DNA from 3 places in the Streptomyces sp. NPDC111656 genome. Region 2 is predicted to be linked to each of the others. Evidence: riboswitches for the same ligand, from Rfam matches in the RefSeq annotation. Region 2 holds a riboswitch; each other region holds the start of a gene.
The links. A riboswitch is a leader RNA that binds a small molecule or an ion and turns the genes downstream of it on or off. The one in region 2 is predicted to bind cobalamin.
Positions count from the first base shown of each region.

Region 1: it holds a riboswitch for cobalamin, as region 2 does, so the genes downstream of both, ACZ7M3_RS06035 (ribonucleoside-diphosphate reductase subunit alpha) here and ACZ7M3_RS31905 (ABC transporter substrate-binding protein) in region 2, are expected to answer to the same signal.
Region 3: it holds a riboswitch for cobalamin, as region 2 does, so the genes downstream of both, ACZ7M3_RS16580 (cobalamin biosynthesis protein) here and ACZ7M3_RS31905 (ABC transporter substrate-binding protein) in region 2, are expected to answer to the same signal.

Region 1 is NZ_JBVKCA010000002.1:101,358-111,085, reverse strand. Features, by position in the region: gene ACZ7M3_RS06040 (ribonucleotide-diphosphate reductase subunit beta) at 1-14, opposite strand, end outside; gene ACZ7M3_RS06035 (ribonucleoside-diphosphate reductase subunit alpha) at 14-2,431, opposite strand; cobalamin riboswitch at 2,552-2,690, opposite strand; gene ACZ7M3_RS06030 (GNAT family N-acetyltransferase) at 2,743-3,249, opposite strand; gene mctP (monocarboxylate uptake permease MctP) at 3,515-5,125, opposite strand; gene ACZ7M3_RS06020 (DUF3311 domain-containing protein) at 5,122-5,403, opposite strand; gene ACZ7M3_RS06015 (GntR family transcriptional regulator) at 5,520-6,284, opposite strand; gene ACZ7M3_RS06010 (extracellular solute-binding protein) at 6,710-7,996, shown strand; gene ACZ7M3_RS06005 (carbohydrate ABC transporter permease) at 9,027-9,728, shown strand, end outside.
Region 2 is NZ_JBVKCA010000012.1:249,979-259,706, forward strand. Features, by position in the region: gene ACZ7M3_RS31870 (GNAT family N-acetyltransferase) at 1-120, opposite strand, end outside; gene ACZ7M3_RS31875 (FAD binding domain-containing protein) at 201-929, opposite strand; gene meaB (methylmalonyl Co-A mutase-associated GTPase MeaB) at 1,072-2,058, opposite strand; gene scpA (methylmalonyl-CoA mutase) at 2,064-4,247, opposite strand; gene ACZ7M3_RS31890 (methylmalonyl-CoA mutase family protein) at 4,247-6,052, opposite strand; gene ACZ7M3_RS31895 (GNAT family N-acetyltransferase) at 6,150-6,704, opposite strand; partial or broken gene ACZ7M3_RS31900 (FecCD family ABC transporter permease) at 6,757-7,329, opposite strand; gene ACZ7M3_RS31905 (ABC transporter substrate-binding protein) at 7,341-8,375, opposite strand; cobalamin riboswitch at 8,416-8,596, opposite strand; gene ACZ7M3_RS31910 (cytochrome P450) at 8,676-9,728, shown strand, end outside.
Region 3 is NZ_JBVKCA010000005.1:60,862-70,589, forward strand. Features, by position in the region: gene ACZ7M3_RS16545 (VOC family protein) at 1-210, shown strand, start outside; gene ACZ7M3_RS16550 (hypothetical protein) at 275-1,678, opposite strand; gene ACZ7M3_RS16555 (alpha/beta hydrolase family protein) at 1,947-3,071, opposite strand; gene ACZ7M3_RS16560 (class II aldolase/adducin family protein) at 3,292-4,017, opposite strand; gene ACZ7M3_RS16565 (lysozyme) at 4,214-4,966, shown strand; gene ACZ7M3_RS16570 (inorganic phosphate transporter) at 5,180-6,433, shown strand; gene ACZ7M3_RS16575 (hypothetical protein) at 6,446-6,670, shown strand; cobalamin riboswitch at 6,782-6,922, shown strand; gene ACZ7M3_RS16580 (cobalamin biosynthesis protein) at 7,024-7,980, shown strand; gene ACZ7M3_RS16585 (cobyric acid synthase) at 7,977-9,485, shown strand; gene cobN (cobaltochelatase subunit CobN) at 9,482-9,728, shown strand, end outside.

The sequences.
Region 1 (9,728 bases), on a different contig from region 2:
TCGGTAGAGCTCATTACTGGCAGGCCTCGCAGGACTCGGGGTTCTCAAGGGAGCAGGCGACGGCGTCCTCGTCGGGGATCGCCTGTAGGGGGATGGTCTTCTCGGGCCGGGCCTGCGCCTGGGCGGCGCGCGCGATACGGGTCGCCGGGCGGGAGCGCAGGTAGTACGTCGTCTTCAGGCCCGACTTCCAGGCGTACGCGTACATCGAGGAGAGCTTGCCGATGGTCGGCGTCTCCAGGAAGAGGTTCAGGGACTGGGCCTGGTCCAGGAACGGGGTGCGGGCGGCGGCCATGTCGATCAGGCCGCGCTGCGGGATCTCCCAGGCCGTGCGGTACAGGTCGCGGACGTCCTGCGGCACCCAAGTGAAGCCCTGTACCGAGCCGTTGGACTCGCGCAGCGCCTCGCGGGTCTGCGCGTCCCACACGCCGAGCTTCTTCAGCTCGTCCACCAGATAGGAGTTGACCTGGAGGAACTCACCGGAGAGCGTCTCGCGCTTGAACAGGTTGGACACCTGCGGCTCGATGCACTCGTAGACACCCGCGATGGACGCGATGGTGGCGGTGGGCGCGATGGCGAGGAGGAGGGAGTTGCGCATGCCGACCGCGGCGATACGTTCCCGCAGGGCCGCCCAGCGCTCCGGCCAGGTCAGCTCCACGCCGTAGTGGTCGGGGTGCAGGACGCCACGGGCCGTACGGGTCTTCTCCCAGGCCGGGAGCGGGCCGCTGCGCTCCGCGAGGTCGACCGAGGCCTCGTACGCGGCGAGCATGATCCGCTCGGCGATCCGGGTGGAGAGGGCCTTGGCCTGCGGGGAGTCGAAGGGGACGCGCAGCTTGAAGAAGACGTCCTGCAGCCCCATCGCGCCGAGGCCGACGGGCCGCCACTTCGCGTTCGACCGGCCGGCCTGCTCGGTCGGGTAGAAGTTGATGTCGACGACACGGTCGAGGAAGGTGACGGCGGTACGGACGGTCTCGTCCAGCCGCTCCCAGTCGATGTCCCCGTCGACCACGAAGGCGCCCAGGTTGACCGAGCCGAGGTTGCAGACCGCCGTCTCCCCGTCGTCCGTGACCTCCAGGATCTCGGTGCAGAGGTTCGAGGAGTGGACGGTGTGGCCCGGCTCCGCCGTCTGGTTGGCGGTGCGGTTGGCGGCGTCCTTGAAGGTCATCCAGCCGTTGCCGGTCTGCGCGAGGGTACGCATCATGCGGCCGTAGAGGTCACGGGCCGGGATGGTCTTCTTGGCGAGGCCGGCCGCCTCCGCCCTGCGGTACGCCGCGTCGAACTCGTCGCCCCACAGGTCGACCAGCTCGGGCACGTCGGAGGGCGAGAAGAGGGACCACTGCCCGTCGGTGTCGACCCGGCGCATGAACTCGTCCGGGATCCAGTGCGCGAGGTTCAGGTTGTGTGTACGGCGGGCGTCCTCACCGGTGTTGTCGCGCAGCTCCAGGAACTCCTCGATGTCGGAGTGCCAGGTCTCCAGGTAGACCGCGGCCGCGCCCTTGCGCCGGCCGCCCTGGTTCACCGCGGCGACCGAGGCGTCGAGGGTCTTCAGGAACGGGACGATTCCGTTGGAGTGCCCGTTCGTACCGCGGATGAGCGAACCGCGCGAACGGATCCGGGAGTACGAAAGTCCGATGCCACCCGCGTGCTTCGAGAGGCGGGCCACCTGGTGGTAGCGGTCGTAGATGGAGTCCAGCTCGTCCAGCGGGGAGTCGAGGAGGTAGCAGGACGACATCTGCGGGTGCCGCGTACCGGAGTTGAACAGCGTGGGAGAGGAGGGGAGGTAGTCGAGACGGCTCATGAGCCCGTAGAGCGCCGCGACCTCGTCCAGGGCCCGGTTCCCCGCTTCTGAATCGAGCGCAGTGTCCTCGGCCAGGCCCGACGCCACGCGCAGCATGAAGTGCTGGGGCGTCTCGACGACCTTGCGGGTGATCGGGTGCCGGAGCAGATAGCGGCTGTGCAGGGTGCGCAGGCCGAAGTAGCCGAAGCGGTCGTCGCCGTCGATGTCGATCAGCGCGTCCAGCCGGGCCGTGTGCAGCCGGACGAACTCCGCCGTGCGGTCGGCGATCAGGCCCTCGCGGTGACCCGTGGCGATCGACCCGGAGAAGGACGTGACGCCCTGCGAGGCGGCCTCCGCCGCGATGCTGATCGTCAGCAGCCTGGCCGCCAGCCGGGAGTAGACGGGGTCCTCGGAGATGAGGCCCGCGGCCGCCTCGGTGGCCAGTTCGCGCAGCTCCGTGTCGTCCGCGTGCGCGGACCGGCCGCGCAGCGCGGCGGCGGCGACCCGGCCGGGGTCGGCGTCGGGGAGGTCGGCGGTGAGGTCGGTCAGGGTACGCAGCAGCGTGGTACCGGGACCGTCCGTCTCCACCAGGACCTGCTTCCGCTCCTGCTGTGCGAAAGCGGTAGCTGAAGCCGGGTCGGCTGGCGCGATGGTCACTTGGGGCTCTCCCTCGCTCGGCACGGGGCCTGGCGGAGGGCAGGGCAGCTCACGAGCGCACACGGCGTCGCGTCCACCGACCCATTCCGCGAGGCCCGGACGTCATGCACCCGGGCCGGATGGCCGGGCGCGCTGTCGGCAGGTCCTCGGACTGACGCGAGTACATGGGCGCGGATGTGCGAACACGTACAAGTACACCGTTGCGGGACAGTTCCGGATTTGCACCGGATTCCCCTGCGGCGACAGCGAGCATGAGCATACATCTTGTGTCGGGCTGCGGTGACACCACCAGATGTTGTGTCGTGCCGGTGTCAGAGTGTCAACTCATAGGTGAGGAGAGTGATGTCGTCGAGGTCCGGGAGCGGGTTCCAGTCACGGTCGGGGGTGCGGGTGAAGCCGAAGCGTTCGTAGATGCGGTGGGCGGCGTGCATGGTGCGCTGGGTGGAGAGCACGACGCGTACGCAGCCGGCGGTGGCGCGTGCGTGGTCGACGCAGGCGCGGACGAGGGTCTCGCCGACGCCTCGGCCGCGGGACTCGCGTGCGACGGCGAGCATGCGGATCTCGGCTTCGCCGGGGCGGGCCAGGTCGGCCATGGGGCCGCCGCGCGGTACGAAGGTCACGGCGCCGAGGACGTGGTCGTGGTCCACGGCGACGAGGACCTCCGCGGCGGTGGCTCGTTTCGCCACGTCCCGCAGTTCGCCGAGGTACTCGTCGCTCTCCCCGAAGTCGAGCAGGCCGTCGCCGAGGTAGGCCTGTGCGGTGATCTCGCCGATGCGGGCGTATTCGTGGGGGTGGGCCTGTCTGATGCGGATGTCCATGCCGGCGTGTGTGCAACACGGTGCGCGCTTCTTCGGCTGCGGGTGGGTGGGGGCTTGGCGCGCCCCGCGGCGGAGCCGCATATATACACAGCCCCGCGCCCCTGGGGCACGGGGCTGCGCCCCGGTGCCCCATCGCCCCATCGGCCTCGTTCTCACACGCCGGACGGGCTGGAGGCTTTTAGGGGCGCGGGGAACTGCGCGACCAGCCCCCACCCACCCGCAGTCAACACACGCACCCGGGGACCTGGGGGCGGAGCCCCCGGGCTCAGTGGGTGGAACCGGCCGTGGCCGGGGGAAGCTCCGCCTCGACGCCCGGGTCGCCCGCGTCCGCCGTGTAGTCCTCCGGAGACGTCTCGTCGACGCCGTCCGGCGCGTTGAAGGCGCGGAGGGCGAAGGTGAGGACGACGCTGACCACGACGTTCAGGACGAAGGCCGTCAGACCGATGTAGCCGATCTCCCCGATGCCCGGGATCTCCTTCGAACTGCCACCGAAGTGCTTCTGGGTGGGAGAGGCGACCCCGTACGCGGCGAGCGTGCCGTACAGCATGCCCACCGCCCAGCCCCCGAGCAGCGCCCAGCGGTGGAACCAGCGGGTGAACAGGCCACCGACCAGTGCCGGGAAGGTCTGGAGGATCCAGATGCCGCCCAGGAGCTGGAAGTTGATCGCGACCGTCTTGTCCATCGTCAGGACGAAGACCAGCGCGCCCACCTTCACAAGGAGCGACACCAGCTTGGAGACCCTGGTCTCCTGCTGCGGGGTCGCGTCCGGCTTGATGAAGTCCTTGTAGATGTTGCGGGTGAAGAGGTTCGCGGCCGCGATGGACATGATGGCCGCCGGCACGAGCGCTCCGATGCCGATCGCCGCGAAGGCCACCCCCGCGAACCAGTCCGGGAACATGTTCTCGAAGAGCTGGGGTATGGCGAGCTGGCCGTTGGTGACCTTGACCCCGGCCGCGATCGCCATGAACCCGAGCAGGGCGAGCAGCCCCAGCATCAGGGAGTAGAGCGGAAGGATCGTGGTGTTGCGGCGGATCACCTCACGGCTGCGGCTGGAGAGCGTCGCCGTGATCGAGTGCGGGTACATGAACAGCGCGAGCGCCGATCCGAGCGCGAGCGTGGCGTACGTCCACTGGCCCGCTTGGGCGGGCACGAGCCCGCCCGCCCCCGCCGCCGTGTACTTGTCGCTCGCCGCCTTGAAGATCTCGTCGAACCCGCCCAGCTTGATCGGGATGTAGATGATGGCCACCGCGATCACGATGTAGATCAGGGTGTCCTTCACGAACGCGATCAGGGCGGGCGCCCGCAGCCCCGAGGAGTAGGTGTACGCGGCCAGCACGCCGAACGCGATGAGGAGCGGAAGGTCCTTCACGAACCAGTTCGTGTTCTCGCCGCCGCCCACGCCCATCACGTCCAGGACGGCCTGGATGCCGACCAGCTGGAGCGCGATGTACGGCATGGTCGCGAGGATGCCGGTCACGGCCACGGCGAGGGACAGGCCCTTCGAACCGAAGCGCCCGCGCACGAAGTCCGCGGTCGTCACGTACCCGTGCTTGTGGGAGACCGACCACAGGCGGGGGAGGAACGTGAAGATCAGCGGGTAGACGAGGATCGTGTACGGAACGGCGAAGAAGCCGGCCGCGCCCGCCGCGTAGATCGCCGCCGGTACGGCGACGAAGGTGTACGCCGTGTAGAGGTCGCCGCCGAGCAGGAACCAGGTGACCCAGGTGCCGAACGACCGTCCACCCAGGCCCCATTCGTCGAGGCTCTGCTCGTCGGCCGCTCTGCGCCAGCGCGCGGCCAGGAAGCCCATGACCGTGACGGCCAGGAAGAAGAAGATGAAGACGCCGAGCGCGACGCCGTTCACGCCGTCCTTCACTTCGCCGCACCCCCGCCCTGGGACGCGCGGGCGCGCTGGTCACGCTGCCACAACTGGTACGCGGTCACGGTGAGCGCCGTGGACACGAGCACCCACAGCATCTGGTACCAGTAGAAGAACGGGATGCCGATGAACGCCGGGTCGGTCTTGGCGTAGGAGCCGACCCACAGCATCGCCACGAACGGGGCTATCAGGCACAGGGCGATGACCACCCGGATCGGTGTCACCACCGGCGGTTCGACCTTCGGCGCGTCTGGCACCTCTGACACGTCTGACATACGGCGACTCCGTCCCCTCGCTGTTCACCTGTGCAATGCGCAGGCAATCTAGGCGACGGTGTCAGCCGTGCGGAACCCCTCGTCCGTATCTCGGTCCGGGCAACGTGGCAGGTGCGCTACTCCTGCGGGCGCTTGAGCCGTGCCACGAACTTGTACCGGTCGCCCCGGTACACCGACCGCACCCACTCCACCGGCTCGCCCTGCCGGTCCAGCGAGTGCCGGGAGAGCATCAGCATGGGCAGTCCGACGTCGGTGCCCAGCAGGCCGGCCTCGCGCGGGGTGGCCAGCGAGGTCTCGATGGTCTCCTCGGCCTCGGCGAGATGGACGTCGTACACCTCGGCGAGCGCGGTATAGAGGGACGTGTACTTCACCAGGCTGCGGCGCAGGGCGGGGAAGCGCTTCGCGGAGAGGTGGGTCGTCTCGATGGCCATCGGCTCGCCGCTCGCGAGGCGCAGCCGCTCGATGCGCAGCACCCGGCCGCCGGCCGAGATGTCGAGCAGCTCGGCGAGGGTGTCGTCGGCGGTGATGTAGCCGATGTCCAGGAGCTGCGAGGTGGGTTCAAGGCCCTGGGCGCGCATGTCCTCGGTGTACGAGGTGAGCTGGAGCGCCTGGGAGACCTTGGGCTTCGCGACGAACGTTCCCTTGCCCTGGATGCGTTCGAGGCGGCCCTCGACGACCAGTTCCTGGAGGGCCTGGCGCACGGTCGTGCGCGAGGTGTCGAACTCGGCGGCGAGGGTGCGCTCGGGCGGGACGGGCGTGCCGGGCGGCAGTGTCTCCGTCATGTCGAGCAGGTGCTTCTTGAGGCGGTAGTACTTGGGCACGCGCGCGGTACGGATGGGGGCCCCACCCTCGTTCTCCGCACTGCTGACGTCGGTGCTCATGCTCTGCCTTCCCGGCTCCGGGTGCCGAAGCGACCGACATCCCGTCGGCCACGGCTCACATCGTGGCACGGCTTCGTGTGCGAGTGTCCCCCCGCACGCTCCGTGATCCCCTCTATATACCGTCGGCGTACCCGTTGGTCTAGTCCATAGTGTGGACTCGGGTCGACCGAGAGGCGCGTGAGGCCGCTGAACCGCCCCGCCGTTTATGCCACTTACCTACTTAAAGGTCCTTGCATATGTAGGTCCCATAACGGACGACCGGTCGGGCTTACACACCCTTGACACCCCTCTAGGTCTAGGCCAAGCTCCCCGTACTGGTCTACACCATTGGTCCAGTCCCAGTCCCACGGGCAGTACTCGGCAGCGCTTCGGCATGTGTCACCGCGGTGGGCAGGGGGGTTTATGGCATCCCTGAGGAGGGTGGCGTGAAGCGGAAGCTGGCAGCCGCGATCGGTATCGCGGGCATGATGGTCTCCATCGCGGCGTGCGGGAGCAGCGACAACAAGTCCGGGGGGTCGGACAAGGGCGCGGACGCCAAAGCACTGACCGTCTGGCTCACGGTGGACGCGCAGAACAACTGGCCCGAGCTGGTGAAGGCCGCCGACGCGGCGGTGCAGAAGGCGCACCCGGGCGTCAAGATCAACCACGAGTACTACGGCTGGCCGGACAAGAACACCAAGCTCGACGCGGTCCTCGCCACCGACAAGGCGCCCGACGTGGTCGAGATGGGCAACACCGAGATGCTCGGCTACATGGTCAAGGGCGCCTTCGCCCCCGTCGACGCGTCGAAGCTCGACAACTCGGCCGCGTGGCTGGACGGCCTGAAGGCCTCCGTCACCTACGACGGCAAGACCTACGGCGTGCCGTACTACGCCGGTGGCCGCGTCGGCAACTGGCGCAAGGACGTGGCGGCTTCGGTCGGTGTCAAGACGCCGCCGAAGACGTACACGGAGCTCATCTCCGACCTGGACAAGATCCAGAAGAAGGAGGGGAGCAAGTTCAACGCGTGGTACCAGCCGACGCGTGACTGGTACGCCGCGATGTCCTTCGTCTACGACGCCGGCGGCTCCATCGCCAAGGACGAGGGCGGTCAGTGGAAGGCGAGCCTGTCGTCGCCCGAGTCCCTGAAGGGGCTGAACGAGTTCAAGACGATCGTCGACAAGTACATGCACGGCGACAAGACCAAGGACGAGTCCGACCGTTACATCGTCTACGGGCAGGGCAAGTCCGCCATGATCTTCGGCGCGGCCTGGGAGGGCGCGACCGCCGAGGACCCGAAGAGCGACAAGACCGGCAAGCTCAAGGGCAACCTCGAGAACTTCGTGATGCCCGGCCCGTCCGGCAAGAACCTCCCCGTCTTCCTCGGCGGTTCCGACCTCGCCGTCCCGGTGAAGTCCAAGGCGCAGGCGCTCGCCGCCGAGTGGATCAACGCCTTCACGGGCTCCGCCGGTCAGAAGGGTCTGATGGCCAAGGGCAACCTGCCCAACAACAAGACCGACCTCGCCACCCTCAAGAACGACCCGGCGACCGTGGTTCCGGCCACCGCGGCCGAGTCCAACTGGTTCGTGCCGATGGCTCCCGGCTGGGGCCAGGTCGAGAAGGCTCAGGTCCTGCAGACCATGCTGCAGAACATCGGCACCGGCAAGAAGTCGGTCGAGGCCGCCGCGAAGGACGCGGACGCCGCGATCGACAAGGTCATCAACACCAAGTGACGTGAGCGCGGGGAGTGGTGGGACCCCGGGGCACGTCCGGGGCTTCACCCGGGGTGCGTCCAGGGTCTACCCAGGGCCCGCCCCGGGTCCGCCCGGGGTGCGCCTGCGGGGGTACGTCCGAGGACGTCCGGGGCGATCCCGGGATGTTCCCGGGCGCGCCTGCCGGGACCCTCTTCGGGTCCGGGTTCCTGCCGCTTCCCGTACGACCATGCGGGTCCCGGCGACGTACGACCGTGCGAGGCCGGGCCGCGTACGACCGCGTGGGTCCGGCCGGTCTACGACCCGGGCGGCCCCCGACCGGAACCGACCGCACCAGATTCGGATTACGCACGACCCGAAACGGACTTGGACCGGACTCGCACCGGACTGGGACCGGACCGGACCGGACCGGGCAGGGCGGGGAAGGGCAGAGCGGGGCAGGACCGACCGGGCCGCCCCGCGCACGACCGAGAGGCCCCGCCCCGGCGAGCGCCCCGCGTACGACCGCGGGGGCCCGCCCCCGTGCACGACCTGCGCGGGCTCGGCCCGTGTGCGACCGCGGGGGTCCGCCCTTGTGCACGACCCGCGTGGGGTTCGAACTGCGCACGACCGTGCGGGGTTCGGACCGCGTTCGGCCGAGAGGGTCGGCCCCGGTGGGCGACCTGTTCGGGGTGGGCCGTGTGCGACCCGTGCGGGGTTCGGACCGTACACGACCGTGCGGGGTTCGGGCCGTGTGCGACCCGTGCGGGGTTCGGACCGTGCACCACCGTGCGGGGTTCGGGCCGCGTGCGACCTGGGTGGCTTTCGCCCGGATGTGACCGCGCCGGGTTTGGACCCTGTACGACCGCGAGGGTCCGCCCCGTGCGCGATCGCGAGGGTCCGCTCCCGCGCAGACCGTGCGGAGCCGGGCCGCGTACGACCGTGCGAGGCTCCGGCCGCGTACGGCCCGGGCGGTTTTCGCCTGTGTTCGACCGTGTGGGGCCTGCCCCGCGTACGACCCCGTGCGGGGCTTCGACCACGTACGACCTGAGGGACCGCTGAGGAGCGCGCGATGAGTGCCGCAGACACGACCACCCCCGCCAAGGTGCCGCCGCCGCGGCAGGCACCGCCACCGGCCGTCCCCAAGGCGCCACGCAGAAGGCGGACCTCGGGCGGAGCGGCGGTCCCCTGGGCCCTGCTCGCGCCCTGTCTGCTGATCCTCGCGCTGGTCATGGGCTATCCCCTGGTCCGCCTGGTCACCCTCTCCTTCCAGAAGTTCGGGCAGTCCCAGCTGTGGGGCTTCCAGCCGGCCGAGTCGGTCGGCTTCGACAACTTCGGCAAGGTGCTGGGCGACAGCGAGTTCTGGACGGTGGTCGTCCGCACGATCGTCTTCGCCGTCGGGTCCGTCGTCTTCACCATGGTCATCGGCATGCTGATCGCGCTGCTCCTCCAGCGCGTCTCGGGCTGGGTGAAGACGCTGATCAACATCGCGCTGGTGGCCAGCTGGGGCATGCCCATCATCGTGGCCACCACCGTCTTCAAGTGGCTCTTCGACTCCGACTACGGCGTCTTCAACGCGCTGCTGAGCAAGCTGCCGGGCGTCGACATGATCGGCCACAACTGGTTCGCCAGCGGCCCCCAGGGACTGGCCGTGATCATGCTCCTGGTGGTGTGGGGCGCGGTGCCGTTCGTCGTCATCACACTCAGCGCGGGGCTGACCCAGGTGCCGAGCGAACTGGAGGAGGCGGCCCGGCTGGACGGCGCCGGCGCCTGG
Region 2 (9,728 bases):
GACGGAGCCGTCGTCGATCCAGTGCATGACCCGGGGGTCGGCATTGATGTCGGCCATCGGCACGAGGTCGTCGTCGGACCAGCGGCGGAGGAGGAGGCGGGGCGTGTGGATCTCGGTCATGGCGCCCATCCTGCCCGACGCGCGACCTCGGGCCGACGGCGGCAGCGCCAAGACCGTTCTGTGGGTGTTCGGGAGGGCCCTCAACGACCGCTGGGACGGGACAAGAGGTCGGTGACCAGTTCGTGGACCGCTTCCCAGGCTGTGGCGTGCAGTGCGCCGACGGCCGTGCGACGCAGGTCGTCGAGGACCTGTGCGGAGTCGGAGCCGGCGTCGTACCCGGTGCTCTCGGTGATCACGTCGTATCCGTCGCGGACGGCGACGCGCAGGCGCGTTCCTCCGGTGTCGGCGGTGTGCAGGGCGGCGGCGACGACGAGCGGTGGCGGACCGCCCGTTTCGCCGGGCAGCTTGCGGTACGCGCTGGTGATCGGATCACGCCAGCGGAGGCCGAGCAACAGGTGGCCCTTGGCCAGTACCTCGGTCAGGTCGGTCTCGTAGACGCTGTCCGGATCCAGGACCACAGCGCGCGCTTCCAGCACCAGTGCGGCGGGCAGCAGGCAGCGCAGGGTGCTCCCGACGATGTTGCCGCCGACGGTGGCCGTGCGGCGCACGGCTCCGGTCCCCACGGTGGCGGCCGCCCGGCGCAGTGCTTCGGGCACGCGGTCGTCGATCCGGTTCAGTATCACGGCCCCGCCCAGCGTCTCGCGGCCGATCGTGTTGGCGTCCGGCAGGTCGCGCAGCGACATGGCCTGCTCGGGGAAGCCGTCCCGCTGCCAGGTGGCCCATATCAGGGTCGCCCCGCCTATGGGCACCGCCCCCTCGGCCATGCACTCCTGTGCTTCCGAAACGGACGTGGGCAGACGCAAGAGCACGGCAGCCGACCTGCTTTCTGGGAAATGAGCGGCCGAGTACGCACCACCTCAGCCATGTGACCGTCGACATGGCGCATTTTCCCCCGGCACACAGGGGCGCGTACAGGGCTCACTGCATCATCCGGTGCGCCCTGTACGCGGTTCAGCCGCGCTCGCCGCCGAACACCCCCAGGATGCGCTCGGCGGCCAGCGTGGCCGTCAACTCCCCGTCCCGCACCTGTTGTTCGAGGCCGGGGGCGAGGGCGCGTACGGCCGCGTCGGCGTGCAGGCGGCCGAGAAGCTCGTCGCGGACCATCGTCCACGTCCAGTCCACCTGCTGGTCGCGGCGCTTGGCGGCGAGACGGCCGGTGGAGCTGAGGAGCGTGCGGTGCTGTTCGAGGCGCTCCCAGACCGTGTCCAGACCGGTCGACTCACGGGCACTGCAACTCAGGACCGGCGGGGTCCAGGCCGCGTCGGCGGGATGCATCAGCCGCAGCGCGCCGGCCAGCTCCCGTGCCGCCGCGCGGGCGTCCCGCTCGTGCGGTCCGTCCGCCTTGTTGACGGCGATGACGTCCGCCAGTTCCAGGACGCCCTTCTTGATGCCCTGCAACTGGTCCCCGGTGCGGGCCAGGGTCAGGAGCAGGAAGGAGTCGACCATGTTCGCGACCGCGGTCTCGGACTGGCCGACGCCGACCGTCTCCACCAGGACCACGTCGTAGCCCGCGGCCTCCATCACCACGATCGACTCCCGGGTCGCCTTCGCGACCCCGCCGAGCGTGCCCGCGGTGGGGGAGGGCCGTACGAAGGCCGCCGGGTCGACGGCCAGGCGCTCCATCCGGGTCTTGTCACCCAGGATCGAACCGCCGGTCCGACTCGACGACGGATCGACGGCGAGCACCGCGACCCGGAACCCGAGCGAGGTGAGCAGCGTGCCGAACGCGTCGATGAACGTCGACTTGCCCACACCGGGTACGCCGCTGATGCCGATCCGCCGCGCCTTCCCGCTGTACGGAAGCAGCTCGGTCAGCAACTCCTGTGCCAGGACGCGGTGTTGGGGTCTCGTCGACTCCACGAGCGTGATGGCACGCGCCACCAGCGCCCGCTTTCCGTCGAGTACGCCCTTCACATAGGTGTCGAGTTCGATCGCCATGGGGGTCAGAGGTCGTGGCCGAGGTCGGCGGACAGCCGCCGCACCAGGTCGTACGCCGCGTCCGGGATCACCGTCCCGGGCGGGAACACGGCCGCCGCGCCCATCTCCAGGAGCGTGGGCACGTCCTGCGGCGGGATCACCCCGCCGACCACGACCATGATGTCCTCCCGGCCCTCCTCGGCGAGCGACTCCCTGAGCGCCGGTACGAGCGTGAGGTGCCCGGCGGCCAGCGAGGACACCCCGACGATGTGCACGTCCGCCTCGACGGCCTGGCGCGCCACCTCGCCCGGGGTCTGGAACAGCGGGCCGACGTCGACGTCGAAGCCGAGGTCGGCGAAGGCGGTGGCGATCACCTTCTGGCCGCGGTCGTGCCCGTCCTGGCCCATCTTGGCGACCAGGATGCGGGGCCGACGGCCCTCGGCCTCCTCGAAGGAGGACACCAGGGTGCGGGTGCGTTCGACGGACGGCGACTCGCCGGCTTCGGTGCGGTACACACCGGAGATCGTACGGATCTGGCTCGCGTGCCGCCCGTACACCTTCTCCAGGGCGTCGGAGATCTCGCCGACCGTGGCCTTCGCGCGGGCCGCGTTCACCGCCAGCTCCAGGAGATTGCCGGTGCCTTCGGCGGCCCGGGTCAGGGCGTGCAGGGCGTCCTGGCACGCCTGTTCGTCGCGCTCCGCGCGCAGCCGCCGCAGCTTCTCGATCTGCTGGGTGCGTACGGAGGAGTTGTCGACCTTGAGGACGTCGATCTGCTCGTCGGTCTCCACCCGGTACTTGTTCACGCCGATGACCGGCTGGCGTCCGGAGTCGATCCGGGCCTGGGTGCGGGCCGCGGCCTCCTCCACCCGGAGTTTCGGGATACCGGCGTCGATGGCCTGCGCCATGCCGCCCGCCGCCTCGACCTCCTCGATGTGCTGCCAGGCCCGGCGCGCGAGGTCGTACGTCAGCTTCTCGACATACGCGCTGCCGCCCCACGGGTCGATCGCCCGCGTCGTGCCCGACTCCTGCTGGATCAGCAGCTGGGTGTTGCGGGCGATGCGCGCCGAGAAGTCGGTGGGCAGGGCGAGCGCCTCGTCGAGGGCGTTGGTGTGCAGCGACTGGGTGTGCCCCTGCGTCGCCGCCATCGCCTCCACACATGTACGCGTGACGTTGTTGAACACGTCCTGCGCGGTCAGCGACCAGCCGGAGGTCTGCGAATGGGTGCGCAGGGAAAGGGACTTGGCGTTCTGCGGGTCGAACTGCTTGACCAGCTTGGCCCAGAGCAGCCGCGCCGCCCGCATCTTGGCGATCTCCATGAAGAAGTTCATGCCGATCGCCCAGAAGAAGGAGAGCCGGGGCGCGAACGCGTCCACGTCCATCCCCGCCTCCCGCCCCGCCCGGATGTACTCCACCCCGTCGGCCAGCGTGTACGCCAGCTCCAGGTCGGCCGTCGCGCCCGCCTCCTGGATGTGGTAGCCGGAGATGGAGATGGAGTTGTAGCGCGGCATCCGCTGCGAGGTGAAGGCGAAGATGTCGGAGATGATCCGCATCGACGGCTTCGGCGGATAGATGTAGGTGTTGCGGACCATGAACTCCTTGAGGATGTCGTTCTGGATGGTCCCGGCCAACTTCTCGGGCGGTACGCCCTGTTCCTCGGCGGCCACGATGTAGAGCGCGAGTACGGGCAGTACCGCACCGTTCATGGTCATCGACACGGTCATCTTGTCCAGCGGGATGCCGTCGAAGAGCTGACGCATGTCGTAGATCGAGTCGATCGCCACGCCCGCCATGCCGACGTCACCGGTCACGCGCGGGTGGTCGCTGTCGTAGCCGCGGTGGGTGGGCAGGTCGAAGGCGACGGACAGGCCCTTCTGACCGGCCGCGAGGTTGCGCCGGTAGAAGGCGTTTGACTCCTCGGCCGTGGAGAAGCCCGCGTACTGACGGATCGTCCAGGGCTGGTTGACGTACATCGTCGGGTACGGTCCGCGCAGATACGGGGCGATGCCCGGGTAGGTGCCCAGGAAGTCCAGGCTCTCCAGGTCCTGCCCGGTGTACAGCGGCTCGACCGCGATGCCCTCCGGGGTCTCCCACAGGAGATCGGCCCCGCCCGTGGCCTTCTTGACGGCGCTTCGCCACTCGTCGCTGCCGCCGTCGGCCTTCGGGACCCCCAGCTCGATCCCGGAGAAGTCGGGGATTCCCCTCGCTGCCATCAGGACACTCCCATACGGTCGAGGGTGGCGGAGAGCACGGCGACGGCGTCGCACCCCGCGAAGACATAGGCATCGACATCCGGGTACTGCCCAGGACGGCCCGCGAGGAACACGTGCCCCGCGCCCGTCGCCTTCAGCTCCCCGGCGACCTCCGCGGCCCGCTCCTCGTACAGCGTGTCGCTGGAGCACAGGCAGACCTCGGTGGCACCGCTGTCCTCGAAGGCGCCCTCGGTGACGGGCTCGATGCCACCCGCCTGGAACAGGTTCGAGGCGAAGGTGAGGCGGGCGGTGTGCGCGGCGGCAGGGCCGAGGGCGGCCAGGAAGATCCGCGGCCGGGAACCGGTCGCCGCCAGGTGGGCGTCGGAGCGGGCCCGCAGCGCCTCGAACGCCTCGTCGCGCCGCACCCGCGGCAGCCCGCCGGACGGCGGTACGGGGGCGGGAGCGCGTTCTACGAGGCGTTCGGCGAGGTTCGGGAACTCGCTGACCCCGGTGACGGGCTCGCGCCGCTTGGCGAGCTTCGCGCTGCGCGCCTCCCAGGTGCCTGCGAGGTCCTGGCCGAGCCGCCCGGAGCGCAGGGCCGCCGCCTGGCCACCCTCCCGCTCGATCCACTGGAAGAACTCCCAGCCCGCGTGGGCGAGTTCGTCGGTGAGCCGCTCCACGTACCAGGAGCCGCCCGCCGGGTCGATCACCCGGGACAGATGCGACTCCTCGACCAGGATCGTCGAGGTGTTGCGGGCGATTCGCCGGGCGAACGCGTCCGGCAGACCCAGGGCGTGGTCGAAGGGCAGCACGGTGACGGCGTCGGCGCCGCCCACCCCGGCGGCCAGCGTCGCGACCGTCGTGCGCAGCATGTTCACCCACGGATCGCGGCGGGACATCATCACCGGCGAGGTCACCGCGTGCTGCACCTGCCCGCCCGGGGCCCCGCAGACCTCGCTCACCCGCGCCCAGAGCCGGCGCGCCGCCCGCAACTTGGCGATGGTCAAGAACTGGTCGGCGGTGGCCGCGTACCGGAACTCCAACTGCGCGGCGGCCTGTTGCACGGTCAGGCCCGCCTCGGTCAGCTCCCGCAGATAGGCGACGCCGGTCGCAAGCGAACTGCCCAGCTCCTGCGCCGCCGAGCCGCCGGCCTCGTGGTACGGCAGCGCGTCCACGGTCAGCGCCCGCAGCCCCGGGTACTCCTCGGCGCACAGCCCCGCGAGGGCGGCGACGGGCGCGAAGTCGAACCCGCCGTCTCCCGTACGGGCCTCGTGGCCCAGCGGGTCGGCTCCCAGGTTGCCGCGCGCCGCCTCCTTGGCGACCCCGCGCTCCTGGTAGAGCCGTAGCAACTCGCGTGCGGCGGGCTCGACTTCACGTCCCGCGTCGAGGACGACGGGCGCCAGGTCGAGATAGACGCCGTCGAGGACCCGGCCGAGCGAGGACACCGCGATGCCGCCCGCACCGGCGACCAGCCAGAGCGAGGTGACGCCGTTCTCCAGGTCCGCGAGGACCGCCGCGCCGTCGGCGGCCGTGTGCTGCTGCCGTACGTCCCAGCCGCCGAGGGTGTTGCCCTCGGGGCGTCCGCCCCGTACGAAAGGAGCGAAACCGGGCAGGCCGGGATCGGGCGCGGAGTCGTCCGCGGTGTACAGGGGACGGGCGCGCAGCCCGTCCTCCAGCGTCGTGGACAGGGCGTCTTCCGCTGCCGCGCCCGAGACTTCCTTGCCGGACTTGCGCAGGACGCCTTCAACCAGGCGTTGCCACTGCTCATGGGTCGCGTCAGGGAACTCGGCGGCCAGCGAGAGCCCGTCGTCAGGCAGGACCGTCATGCTCGGATGCTAGGCCAGATACGCAGGTGAGCAGCAGAGGACGCGGCTGTGACCTTGACCTCCCAGGGGTGGTCTTGATCAACAGGCCGTGTTCGTACTACGGCAGCACATGGGTCTCGGACAGCGCAGGGTGCCGCGGAGCGAGGAGGACGATCTGCGCGGGGTGCGTCCCCGGCTGCGGGTACACGGTCTGGCGCCAGCCCCGGCAGCGGAAGAAGTTCAGCGCCGCGGTGTCCTGATGGTCGGTCACCGCCCAGGCCCGGTCGTCCGTGGCGGGCAGCAGCAGTACGTCGAGGATCCCGGTGCCGACGCCACGGCCGCGCGCCGCGGGCGCCACCACGAGATCGGTGATCCGTACGGCACCGGCGAGCCACTCCTGCGACCGCCGCGCCCCCAGTGCCGGATGTTCCGGGGCGGGATCCGCGGAGCGTACGGCGGTGCCGAAACCGCACAGCCGACTGCCGATGCGGGCCGTCACCGCCAGGAACCCCGGCCGGCGCACCTCGTCCGCGATCCGCTCCCGCACCTCGGAGGCGACCTCTTCGTCCCGCTCGGGCGAACGCTCGCGCGACGACACCAGCCGCAGATGCACGAACTCCTCGACGACGCCGAGCGCCGTGTCGCCCTGATAGACGGTGGTACCGACGTCCATGAACTCCTCCGGCCGGGATGGTCGCCGCTGGCGAGATGACGAGTCGATGCGCGCTGAGCGAGCCCAGCAGCCAGAACAGGACTCCGCGGGTGGTCTCGGCGTCGGCCGTCGTCATCACGACGAAGGAGGTGAGCGCGGAGAACAGCTGCATGGCGGCGACCCCGGCGAGCACCACCCGATCGGTCGTACCGCCGAGGGTGTGGCTGAGCAGCAGCACCAGGGCGAAGGAACACAGCGCGCCCACGAAGGCGCCCCCGGAGACGGACAGCGCTCCACCGCCGGCGCCCAGCACGACGACCACGACGGCCCCCGTCGAGGCCCCGGACGAGACGCCGAGGACGAAGGGGTCGGCGAGCGGGTTGCGCAGCAGGGACTGCATGACCGCCCCGCACACCGCGAGCCCGGCGCCGCAGACCGCGGCGAGCAGGGTGCGCGGCAGCCGCAGGTTCCACACGATGCCGTCGCGGATGGGGGTCAGCTCCGAGGTCCGGCCACCGAGGTGGGAGGCCACCGCGGACCAGACCTTCCCGACACCTATGTCCGCGGGGCCGATGGTGATGGCCACCGCCACGGACGCGACGAGCACGGCGAGCCCGGCCGCCGCACGCACCACGGCGGAGGTCATGGCGGCGGTGGTCACCCGGCGAGCCCGTACTCGCGCAGCGCCGCGGCCACCTTCTCGAGACTTTCGACCGTGCGGACGGTCGGATTCATCGCCTGCCCGCTGAGCAGCACGTACCGCTTGTTCCTCACCGCGTCCATGTTCTTGGTGGCCGGATTGGTCTCCAGGAACTCGATCTTCTTCGCGGCGGTCTCGGCGGTCTGCGACCTGCGGGTGAGGTCACCGATCACCAGGACGTCGGGATCGCGGTCGGCGACGGTCTCCCAGTTGATCTGGGGCCATTCCTGCTGCGTGTCGGCGAAGACGTCCTTCGCGCCGAGGGCGTTGGTGATGATGCCGGGGGCGCCGCAGCAGCCCGCCATGTACGGGGCTTCCTGGTTGGCGAACCAGTAGAGGACCGTGGTGTCGGACGCGTCGACCCCGTCAGTGGCCTTCGCCACCCGTGACTTCAGGTCCGCGACGAGTGTGGCGCCGCGCTCCGCGACGCCGAAGACCTCGGCCAGGTCGCGTACTTCGCCGTAGACCGCCTCCATGGTCAGCGGCTCGGTGCGCACTCCGTCGCCGTCACCGCTGTTGTCCTTGCCCTCGCAGTCCGAGGGCGAGAGATACGTGGGCACGCCCAGTTCCTCGAACTTCTCGCGCGGAGCCACACCGCCCTTGGCCAGGGTGGAGGCGAAGGAGGCGGCGACGAAGTCGGGTTCGGCGTCGAGGACCTTCTCGAAGGACGGGGCGTCGTCCGCGAGCCGCGGCACCTTCCCGTTGGCCTTCTCCAGGCCCTTCATGACCGGGTCGGTCCAGGTGGCGGTGCCCACCATGCGGTCGGCGAGGCCGAGGGACAGCATGATCTCGGTGGTGCCCTGGTTCAGGGACACGGCCCGCTTCGGCGCGGAGGCGATCGTGACCTTCCGGCCGCAGTTGTCGAGCGCCACCGCACCGGTGGATTTCCGGGACTTGCCCCCGTCGGCGGACGAGCCGCCACCACAAGCGGTCAGCAACAGCGCTCCGGAAAGGAGCAGGGCACAGCGGCGGGCTGGGCGCGCAACTGGCACGGGACATCCTCTGGCGTCGAGGGCCCAGGCGCGGGGCCCGTTCGTACGGTCCGCCAGCAGGTCTTCGGACTCGGGATCGCCCGGACGAGGCGCCTTCCCGGACTCCGGTCACATATGACCGCCGTCCAGTGGCTTCGTGTTGCCCCGCCCGTCACCCTTACCGCTGCGCGTCAGCTCCGGATTCGCACCGGATTCCCTTGACTGGCCTCGGCAAATTATCACGCCCCCGTCAGCCGCGGCCTCAGCGCGATTGTTAGCCTTGGTTGTGATCCAATTCCCCGTGCCCGGCCAAGGCTTGCGATGAGCGCCGTCGGCTCCTTCCCGCTCGGTGCCGCGACCACGCTCGCCGAACTCGCCGCGGATCCGCATCCGCGACTGGCGCGACTCCGTGCCCACGAGCCCGTCTCCTGGCTGCCCGAGCTGGACGGCTGGCTGGTGACCCGCCGTGATCTCGCACTGAACGTGATGCGGGACCCCGCGACCTTCACCGTCGACGACCCCCGGTTCTCCACCGCACAGGTCGTCGGCCCGAGCATGCTGTCGCTGGACGGTGACGAGCACGCCCGCCACCGGGAGCCCTTCACGGCTCCTTTCCGCCCCAGGGAAGTACGCGACGGCTTCGCCTCGTTCATCGAGCGGGAGACCGACCGGGTCATCACCGCGCTGGAACCGGCGGGCGCCGTCGAACTGCGACGCGCCTTCGCCGGCCCGCTCGCCGTCGCCGTCGTGACCGAGGCGCTCGGGCTGGTCGGCACCAGCGCGGACACGGTGCTCTCCTGGTACGACTCCATCGTGCGGTCGGTCTCGGACATCACCGCAGGACACGAGGCGGCACCCGCGGGCGCGGAGGCGTACGCGCGGCTGCGGGCCGCCGTCGAGGCCACCGTCGCCGACCCGGGCGCGACGTCGCTCCTCGGCTCCGCCGCCGAGCGGCTGGAGCTGCCCGAAGTGGCCTCCAACGCCGCGGTGCTGATGTTCGGCGGGATAGAGACCACCGAGGCGATGATCACCAACGCGCTGCTGCACCTGCTGAGACACCCCGGCCAACTCGCCCTCGTCCGCGACGACGACGGCCTGCTGGACGGCGCGATCGAGGAGTCGCTGCGCCTCGAACCCGGAGCGGCGGTCGTGGACCGGTACGCCACCCGTGACACCGTCCTCGGCCCGGCAACGATCCGCCGGGGTGAACTGGTCACCGTCTCCCTGGCCGGCGCCAACCGCGACCCGGCCGTCTTCCCCGATCCCGATCGGTTCGACGTCCGCCGCGAGAACGCGCGTCTCCAGCTGGCCTTCGCGCACGGCCCGCACTACTGCCTCGCCGCGCACCTCGCCCGGCTGGAGACCCGTATCGCC
Region 3 (9,728 bases), on a different contig from region 2:
TTCGACGGCGCGATGAAGGACGCGGGCCCCGCGGGGGTGTACGTGGTCGTGGACGACGTCGACGCGCACCACCAGCGCGCCGTGGACCACGGCGCGGAGATCCTTATGCCCCCGACCGACCAGGACTACGGCTCGCGGGACTACCTGGCCCGGGACGCCGAGGGCAACATCTGGAGCTTCGGCACGTACGCCCCGGAGATACGGGGCTGACCCCGGAGGTGCGGGGTGCGGGGGTGCGGGGTGCGGGGTGCGGGGCTGATCCGCCGGACAGGGCCTAGCTGCCTCCGGTGTGGACCTGGAAGGCGGCGCGGCGTACGGCCTTGGCGAGGGCCGGGTCCGGGTGGGCGGCGGCGAGCGCGACCAGGACCTGGACGGTGCGGGGATGCCCGACGGCGCGCACCTCGTCGAGGAGCGTGGGCACGGTGGGCTGTACCGCGGATTCCAGATGGCGCACGAGAAGCGGCGCCTCACCGTGGTCGGCGACGGCGGCGGCGGTGTCGACCCAGAGCCAGGTGGACTCTTCGCGGGTGAGGACCTCGTGGGCGTCCTCCGGGTCGTGGCCGTCGTGCTCGGCGAGCCACAGCAGGGCGTAGGGGCGCAGCCAGGACTCGTCGGCCACGGCGCGTACGTCGGGCTCGGCGGGGGCGCCGACCACGCGCAGCGCCTCGAAGGCGAGGCCGCGGGTGAGGGCGTCCTCGCCGCGGGCGGCTTCGAGGAGTTCGGTGACGGCGCCGCCGACGGGGCGCGCGGCGAGCCAGGCGCGGTACTCGGCGCGGGCCGCGTTCGGGCGCAGCTGGGCGCAGCCGCGGAGCATGTCCGAGGCGGGCTGCTCGATGTTCCCGGCGGGGCTCTGCGCGGCGACGCAGATCTGCTCCAGCTTGACCCAGACCGCCCAGCTGCCGAGCGGGGTGAGCGTGGCCTGCCCGTCGGCGCAGGTGAGCGCGCCGACGGAGGCGAGCGCGTGCAGGGCCCAGTCGAGGAGGGGCTCGAGGGGGGTGTCCGCGATCTCGGCGGCCTCCGGGACGGGCTCCGGCTGGGGGCCGTAGGGGATCTCGCAGCGCTCGGTGCGCAGTTCGGTGACGCGCTGTTCGAGCAGGTCGAGGAGCTGCTCCATGGGGACGGGCCCGGCGGAGAGCTGGAGGAAGGAGAGCACTTGGGGCATCGCGGAGACGACCTCGGCGACGGCGGACGCCTCGCGGTCGGCCGGCTCGGGGTGGGCGAGCGACCAGGCGTCGAAGAGGGCGACCCAGCCGCGCAGGACGGCGCTGTCGTCGCGGTTCCAGGCGCGCAGTCGCCAGCCGGGGCGGGCGATGTCGCCGTGCACCTCGACGAGGCCGGCGAGGCGTGCGGTGTCCCAGTCCGCGCGGACCTGAGCCGGGGTCAGACCCAACTCCTCGGCGGCCCGTTCCGCGGTCGCGTCGGCGAGGGTGCCCTTGCCGTCGGGGGTCGCGCCGTCGCTCCCGGGGCCGAGCGAGGCGTCGGCCCAGCGGGCGACACGGGCCGCGGCGGCGAGGCCGGTCCGGGCCATGCGGGCCAGTTCCGCGGGGGGCGGGGTGCCCTCGGGGGGCCGGGGTGCGGGTCGGCGCGAGCTGCGCTGGGTCACCGCTCGGGGGGCGGAAGCCAGGGGGCGCGAGCGGACGAGTCGGAGCCTGGAGTCGCGCGGGTTACGGGACGTCACGGGTGCAGTCTTCCGGTTGACGGTCCGAAAACCCAAACGGAATGTCACAGCAGGCGACAGGGGTGGCCAATGGACGGGGTTCCGAGGGGGCTCGACACGTGTGAGCGAAGCCTTGCACGAGTTGACCGGGGCCCAACCGGAAGCCTTGGAGGACGGCTCCACCAGGGGGCTGTGCGGGGTGGCTCCGCCGGGGCGTGCGGGCCATGGTGGTGCGGGCGGGAGCGGTCTGGGTGGGGTCTCCGCGCGGAGGCGTCGTAGGGAGGGGTGGCTACATGAGAGGGGTGAGGAAGCGGCGTAGGGCCTCCTCGTAGTGGGGGGCGGCGTTCCACATGGCGCCGTGGGAGGCGTTCGGGACCGTGTGCAGGGTGACCAGGTCCGGGCGGCGCTCGGCGAGGCGGCGCGAGGGGCCCCAGGGGGCGATGGTGTCGTCCGGGCCGTGCACGATCAGGGTCGGGACCTTGAGCTGGCCGGGGTCGGCGGCCTCCTGGATGCGGTCGCCGTGCAGGCCGGTGCGGCCCTGCGCGGCACGGACCGCGAGGGGCAGCAGGGCGCTGGGCGTGTGGCGGGCCGAGGCGAGGGCGCGCAGCGTGGCTCCCCAGTCGAGGACGGGCGAGTCCAGGATCAGCCCGGAGATCCGCTCGCGCAGGGCGGAGTGCGCCGCGGTGCGCAGGGCCATGGTGGCGCCGATGGACCAGCCGTACAGGACGACCTGGTCGGCGCCGTAGCGCACGGCGTAGCGCACGGCGGCGTCCAGGTCGCGCCACTCGGTCTCGCCCAGGTGGCTGAGGCCGTCCGGGGAGCGGGGTGCGCCGAGGTCGCCGCGGTAGGCGAGGTCGAGCACGGGCAGCTGGTTGCGGTGCAGGAACTCCATCACGTTCATGGGGTGCTCGCGGGTGGTGCCGAGCCCGTGCGTCGTGATCACCCAGGTGTCGCGGGTGCCGGGCACGAACCAGGCGGGCAGCGGGCCGAGCTCGCCGGGGACGTCCACGTCGGCGTGGTCGAGGCCGAGGGCGCTGCTGGGGTTGCCGATGTACAGGTTCGGGGTGAGCCATGCCTTGTCACCGGGCTCCAGGGTGCCGTGGGTGACGCGTTCGAGGCGGCGTACGACCGTGTCGGCGGTGTGGTGTACGTCGTCCAGGACGGGACCGACGACCGCATGGGAGCCGTCGCCCGTGAGGCCGTACCGTCCCGGGCGCAGGGAGGCCAGGTCGCGGGTGAGCGTGATCCGGCCCGCGGCCGTGGAGTGCACGGTGAGCCGAGGCTCGGTGGGCAGCGGCCTGCCGGGCGGCGCCTTCAGAGCGGCGTCGCTGGCGAACCGGCCCGCCGCCACGGAGGCTGCGCCCGCGGCCAGGGCTACGGAGACGGCCGCAGCCGTCGCTTTGACAGTACGCACGGGTTCAGTCTCCCGGCGCGGCCCCCGGTCGGCCAGCCGGAGCGGGCGGTGGACTCCCGCCTTGGGGTGCGCGGGCTCGTTCTCAGGCGCTGCGCGCGCACCGGCACCGCCGGGTCGGTACAACCCGCACCGCCAGGTCCGGTGCCACCGGACCGCCAGGTCGGTACGCCGCGCCGCCAGGTCGGTACGCCGCGCCGCCAGGTCGGTACGCCGCGCCGGATCAGCGGGGCCCGGGCCCGCCGCCCTGCCCGTAGCGCCCCAGCCGTTCCCCCGCCTCGTCCACCTGTTCCGGCGAGAGCAGCGTCGGGGACAGGCCGGGCACGGACGACGCCAGGAGCCAGACGCGGGACATCCATTCCAGTTGGGCGGTGCGGTCGAACGCCTGGGACAGCGAGGCTCCGTAGGCGATGGTGCCGTGGTTCTGGAGGAGGCAGGCCGTGCGGCCGGTGAGGGCCCGGAGCATGTTCTCGGCCAACTCAGGGGTGCCGTAGGTCGCATAGGGGGCAACTCGGACCGGTCCGCCGAGGGCGCCCGCCATGTAGTGGATCAGGGGGAGTTCGGAGACGAGGGTCGATACGGCCGTCGCGTGCGCGGCGTGGGTGTGGACGACGGCCCGCGCGTCGGTGGCGCGGTGGATCGCGAGGTGCATCGGCAGTTCGCTCGTCGCGGCGAGCGAACCGAGCACCTGCCGGCCCTCGAGGTCCACACCGACGGCGTCTTCGGGCCTCAGCCGGTCGTAGGGCACTCCGGTCGGTGTGACCAGGACCATGTCGCCGACCCGGACGGAGACGTTGCCCGACGTACCGACGACCAGACCGTCGGCCACCGTCCGGCGGGCCGTCGCGACGAGCTCGCCCCACGCGGCCGCGACCTCCCGCTCGCGCGTGCCCGGCGCGCTCTCTCCCACGTCCCGCACTTCCCGTGCGTCCCGCCGCTGCTCAGCCATGTGGCGATCCTGCCAGGCAGGGACGTCAACCCATGGTCGGTGAGGGCACTTTAGGGCGGAAGGCAAGCGTCCGTAAGGGGACATAGCGGCACATATCTCCCCCTCGGGGTGATTGGCTGGCGCTCGACGGGCTTTCAACGATCTTCCAATAGCCTCTGGGGGATTTGTCACGCACGTCGCCATTCCGGGGGGACATATGGCCCGTGACCACAAACCACTTCTTCGCCGCGCCCGCGTCCTCGCGGCGACGGCCGCCGTGGCGGCGCTCACCGCCGCGGGGACCGTCGTCGCCGGGACCCCGGTCGCCGCGGCGGCCAAACCCAGAGGCCACGACGTCTCCTCGCACCAGAAGAACGTCGACTGGCAGAGCGCGAAGGCGAAGGGCGCCCGGTTCGTCTACGTGAAGGCGACCGAGTCCCACACGTACCGCAATCCGTACTTCGGCCGGCAGTACGACGGAGCGCGCGACGCGGGGATCCTCCGCGGCGCCTACCACTTCGCGGTGCCGGACAAGTCGTCCGGCGCCACCCAGGCCGCGTACTTCGTGCGCAACGGCGGCGCCTGGCGCGCGGACGGCCGGACGCTGCCGCCCGCGCTCGACATGGAGTACAACCCCTACGACAAGAAGCACAAGTGCTACGGCCTGAGCAAGGCCAGGATCGTGAGCTGGATCCGGGCGTTCAGCGACGAACTCGAACGGGAGACCGGCCGCCGTCCCGTCATCTACACGACCACCCACTGGTGGAACACCTGCACCGGCGGCAGCGACGCCTTCGCCACGAACCACGCCCTCTGGCTGGCCCGCTACGACTCCGCGGACACGGGCGCGTTGCCGGCCGGCTGGTCGACGTGGACGTTCTGGCAGTACGACAACAGCGGCACGCTCCCGGGTGACCAGAATCTCTTCAACGGATCCATGGCCCGGCTCAGGCAGTTCGCCGCGGGCTAGAAGCCCTCGAACACTGCCCCGGCGGAACCCGAAATTCCGCCTCCGTTCGAACATCTGGTGAAAAGTCAGGCCGCCCCTCCCGCACACTGGTCATTACAAACGGAGGGGCGGTCCACCGTTCGAGACACTCCAGCGCCCGCCCCAGTTCACTTTCCGTTCACTCAGGTTGCCTACGGTCCACCTGCCACTGACGTCAAACAGAAGCCTGGGTAAATGGAACACATCACGCTCCTCCTCGGAATCGTGATCGTCACCGCTCTCGTGTTCGATTTCACGAACGGTTTCCACGACACTGCCAACGCGATGGCGACCACCATCTCGACCGGCGCTCTGAAGCCCAAGACGGCGGTGGCCATGTCCGCCGTGCTGAACCTCGTCGGCGCGTTCCTCTCCGTCGAGGTCGCCAAGACGATCTCCGGCGGGATCATCAACGAAGAGGGCATACGCGTCCAAGTGATCTTCGCGGCGCTCGTCGGCGCCATCCTCTGGAATCTGCTGACCTGGCTTCTGGGTCTGCCCTCCAGTTCCTCCCACGCACTGTTCGGCGGTCTGATCGGCGCCGCGGTCATGTCGGCCGGCTGGTCGTCGGTGAACGGCTCGACCGTCGTCACCAAGGTGCTCATCCCCGCGGTCGCCGCGCCCATCGTGGCCGGACTCGCCGCGATGCTGGCCACCCGGCTGACCTACCGGATCGGCAACCGCGCCGACGAGAAGGCGACCGCCAAGGGCTACCGCGCCGGCCAGATCGCCTCCGCCGGCCTGGTCTCCCTGGCGCACGGCACGAACGACGCCCAGAAGACGATGGGCATCATCACCCTCGCCCTGGTCACCGGCGGCGTCATCGCCCCGGGCTCGAACCCCCCGCTGTGGGTCATCGTCTCGGCCGGTACGGCCATCGCGCTCGGCACCTACCTGGGCGGCTGGCGCATCATCCGCACCATGGGCAAGGGCCTCACGGACCTCGCGCCGCCGCAGGGCTTCGCCGCCCAGACCAGCGCCGCGACGGCCATCCTGGCCTCCTCGCACATCGGCTTCTCCCTCTCCACCACCCAGGTCTGCTCCGGCGCCGTGATGGGCTCGGGCCTCGGCCGCAAGGGCGGCGTGGTCCGCTGGTCGACCGCGACCCGGATGTTCGTCGCCTGGGGCCTGACCCTGCCGGCCGCCGGTCTGGCCGGTGCCTCCGCCGAGTTCCTCACCAAGCAGGGCACTTGGGGCATCGTCCTCACCGGCGCGCTGCTCGTCGCCGGGGCCGGCACCATCTGGAAGCTCTCCCGCCGCCAGCCGGTCACCGTCGACAACGTCAACGACGTCCACGACGCCGACGCCGAGCCCGCGGGCGTCGTCACCACCGCGATCGCCGCCGTCACCCCGCCGCCCGCGGGCCCCGTCACCGGCGACCTGTCCGGCGACCTGAAGACCACCATCCCGTCCCCGGACGCGGAGCCCACCCGCCCGGCCACGGTGTAAGGACAGAACAGCATGCACATCGACTGGGCAGCCCTCGGCTCCGTCTTCGGAGTCAGCCTCGTGACCACCGTCGGCCTCGTCGGCCTCTTCACCCTCGGCATCGTCGGCCTCTCCAAGCGCGAGTCCGCGTCCGCCCAGGGCGGCTCCGCGACCCTCGCGGTCACCGGCGCGTACGTCTGCTTCGCGGCGTGCGCCGCGGCGGTGGCGTACGGCATCTTCCTGATCGTCGGCAAGTAACCCAAAACGGGCAGCACTTCGCGTGGGGTGCGGGACGGATCACCGTCCCGCACCCCACCTGTATGTGGGCCTTCGCACACTCTCCCCGCGCAGGTCAACGGCAAGTTGACGGGTCTTCCAACCCGTGGTGGACTGCCGGAGCCAAGTACGGCGACAGAAGAGGAAGCCGGTGTGAATCCGGCGCGGTCCCGCCACTGTGACCGGGGAAGGAACTCCCCGGGAGCCAGGAACTCTCCCCGCCGGTCTCGTCGAACCAGGGCGCGGACACCCTGAGTGAGGACATAACGCCATGCGCGGCTGCCCAAGTGCCCTGCGAGCGACGGTTCCACCCGACCTGACGGTCGGCTGACCCCGTGCGTGCCGATCGCGTCTTCGCGTACGGCGCCGCCGCCGGCCTCCTCGGTGACCTGCTGCTCGGCGATCCCCGCCGGGGGCATCCGGTCGCCGCGTTCGGGCGGAGCGCGGCAGCCGTGGAGCGGGTGCTGTGGCGGGACCACCGCGGGTGGGGCGCGCTGCACACCGCCGTGTGCGTGGGAGGTGCCGCCGGACTCGCCGCCGTCGCTTCCCGTGCCGTACGCCCCTCACGTGCCGCGTCCCTCGCGCTGACGGCCGCCGCCACCTGGGCCGTCGTCGGGGGCACCACGCTCGGGCGGGAGGCCCGGGCGATCGGTGACGCCCTCGCGGACGGGGAGATCGAGACGGCCCGGGAGCGGCTGCCGCATCTGTGCGGGCGGGATCCCCAGGCCCTCGGCGCCGACGGCATCGCGCGCGCCGTCGTCGAGTCCGTCGCCGAGAACACCTCCGACGCCGTGGTGGGCGCCCTGGTGTGGGGTGCCGTGGGCGGAGCCCCGGGGCTCGTGGGCTTTCGGGCCGTCAACACCCTTGACGCCATGGTCGGTCACAGGTCGCCCAGGTACCGGCGGTACGGATGGGCCTCGGCCCGGCTCGACGACGTCGCCGGATGGCCGGGGGCTCGTCTCACCGCCGTGCTCGCCGCCCTCGCGGGTGACAGTCCACGAGGGGCCCTGCGAGCCTGGCGCGCCGACGCCGTCAAGCATCCGAGCCCCAACGCCGGGCCCGTGGAAGCCTCGTTCGCGGGGGCGCTCGGGGTGCGCCTGGGCGGCACCCTCTCCTACGGCGGGCGCGTCGAGCACCGGCCCGAACTCAACGGCGCCGGACGCGCCGTGCACGTCGACGACATCGAGCGGGCCGTACGGCTGTCACGGCGTGTCGGCTGGCTCGCCCTCGGCGTGAGCGCCGGCGGACGGCTGCTCGTACAGAGGCTTCTCAGGAAGGGGCGTACGTCATGAGCGGCGGGCTGCTCGTCGCCGGGACCACCTCCGACGCGGGCAAGAGCGTCGTGACCGCCGGGATCTGCCGGTGGCTGGTGCGCCACGGCGTCAAGGTCGCGCCCTTCAAGGCGCAGAACATGTCCCTGAACTCGTTCGTGACGCGCGAGGGCGCCGAGATCGGGCGCGCGCAGGCCATGCAGGCGCAGGCCGCCCGGGTGGAGCCGACCGCGCTCATGAACCCCGTGCTGCTCAAGCCGGGCAGCGACCGGAGCAGTCAGGTCGTCCTCATGGGAAAGCCCGTGGGCGAGATGACCGCCCGTGGCTACCACGGCGGGCGGCAGGAAGCCCTCCTCACCACGGTGCTGGACTGTCTCGCCGAGTTGCGGGGCACGTATGACGCGGTGATCTGTGAGGGGGCCGGCAGTCCTGCCGAGATCAATCTGCGGCGGACCGACATCGTGAACATGGGGATCGCGCGCAATGCGCGGCTGCCCGTGCTCGTCGTCGGCGACATCGACCGCGGGGGTGTGTTCGCCTCGTTCTTCGGGACGGTCGCGCTGCTGTCGCGGGAGGACCAGGAGTTCGTCGCCGGGTTCCTCGTCAACAAGTTCAGGGGGGACGTCTCCCTGCTGGAGCCGGGGCTCGACATGCTCCACGGCCTCACCGGGCGGCGTACGTACGGCGTCCTGCCCTTCCGACACGGCCTCGGCATCGACGAGGAGGACGGGCTGCGGGTGTCGTTGCGGGGAGCGGTCCGGGAGTCCCGAGTGACCTCCCCCGTCGGCGAGGACGTGCTGCGCGTCGCCGTCTGCGCGATCCCGCTGATGTCCAACTTCACGGACGTGGACGCGCTGGCCGCCGAGCCGGGTGTCGTCGTGCGGTTCGTGGACCGGGCCGAGGAGCTGGCCGACGCCGACCTCGTCGTCGTCCCCGGGACCCGGGGGACGGTGAAGGCGCTGGAGTGGCTGCGTGAGCGCGGACTCGCGGACGCCCTCCTGCGCAGAGCCGCCGAGGGGCGGCCCGTGCTGGGCATCTGCGGCGGTTTCCAGGTCCTCGGCGAGCACATCGAGGACGAGGTCGAGTCGCGCGCCGGTCGGGTCGAGGGGCTCGGACTCCTGCCGGTCCGGGTGCGGTTCGCACGCGAGAAGACCCTGACCCGGCCCGTCGGGGAGGCGCTCGGCGAGCACGTCGAGGGCTACGAGATCCATCACGGCGTCGCCGATGTGACGGGCGGTGAGCCCTTCTTGGACGGCTGCCGGGTCGGCGCCGTCTGGGGCACGCACTGGCACGGCTCGCTGGAGTCGGACGGCTTCCGGCGCGCCTTCCTGCGCGAGGTGGCGGCCGCCGCGGGCCGTCGTTTCGTGCCGGCCGCCGACACGTCGTTCGCGGCGCTGCGCGAGGAACAGCTCGACCGGCTCGGCGATCTGATCGAGGAACACGCGGACACGGACGCGCTGTTGCGGCTCATCGAGTCGGGCGCGCCGCAAGGACTGCCTTTCATTCCACCGGGAGCGCCCGCATGAGCACAGTGTTGTTGTTGTCGACCGCCGACACCGATCTGCTGGCGGCGCGTGCCTCCGGCGCCCCGTACCGGATCGGCAACCCCACCCGGGTGGATGTCGAGGGCGAACTGCCGTCCCTCGTCGAGGGTGCGGACATCGCCGTCGTACGACTCCTGGGCGGCAAGCGTGCCTGGGAGGAGGGCCTGCGGAAGCTGAAGGCCTCGGGCATCCCCACCGTGCTGCTCGGCGGGGAGTCCGTACCCG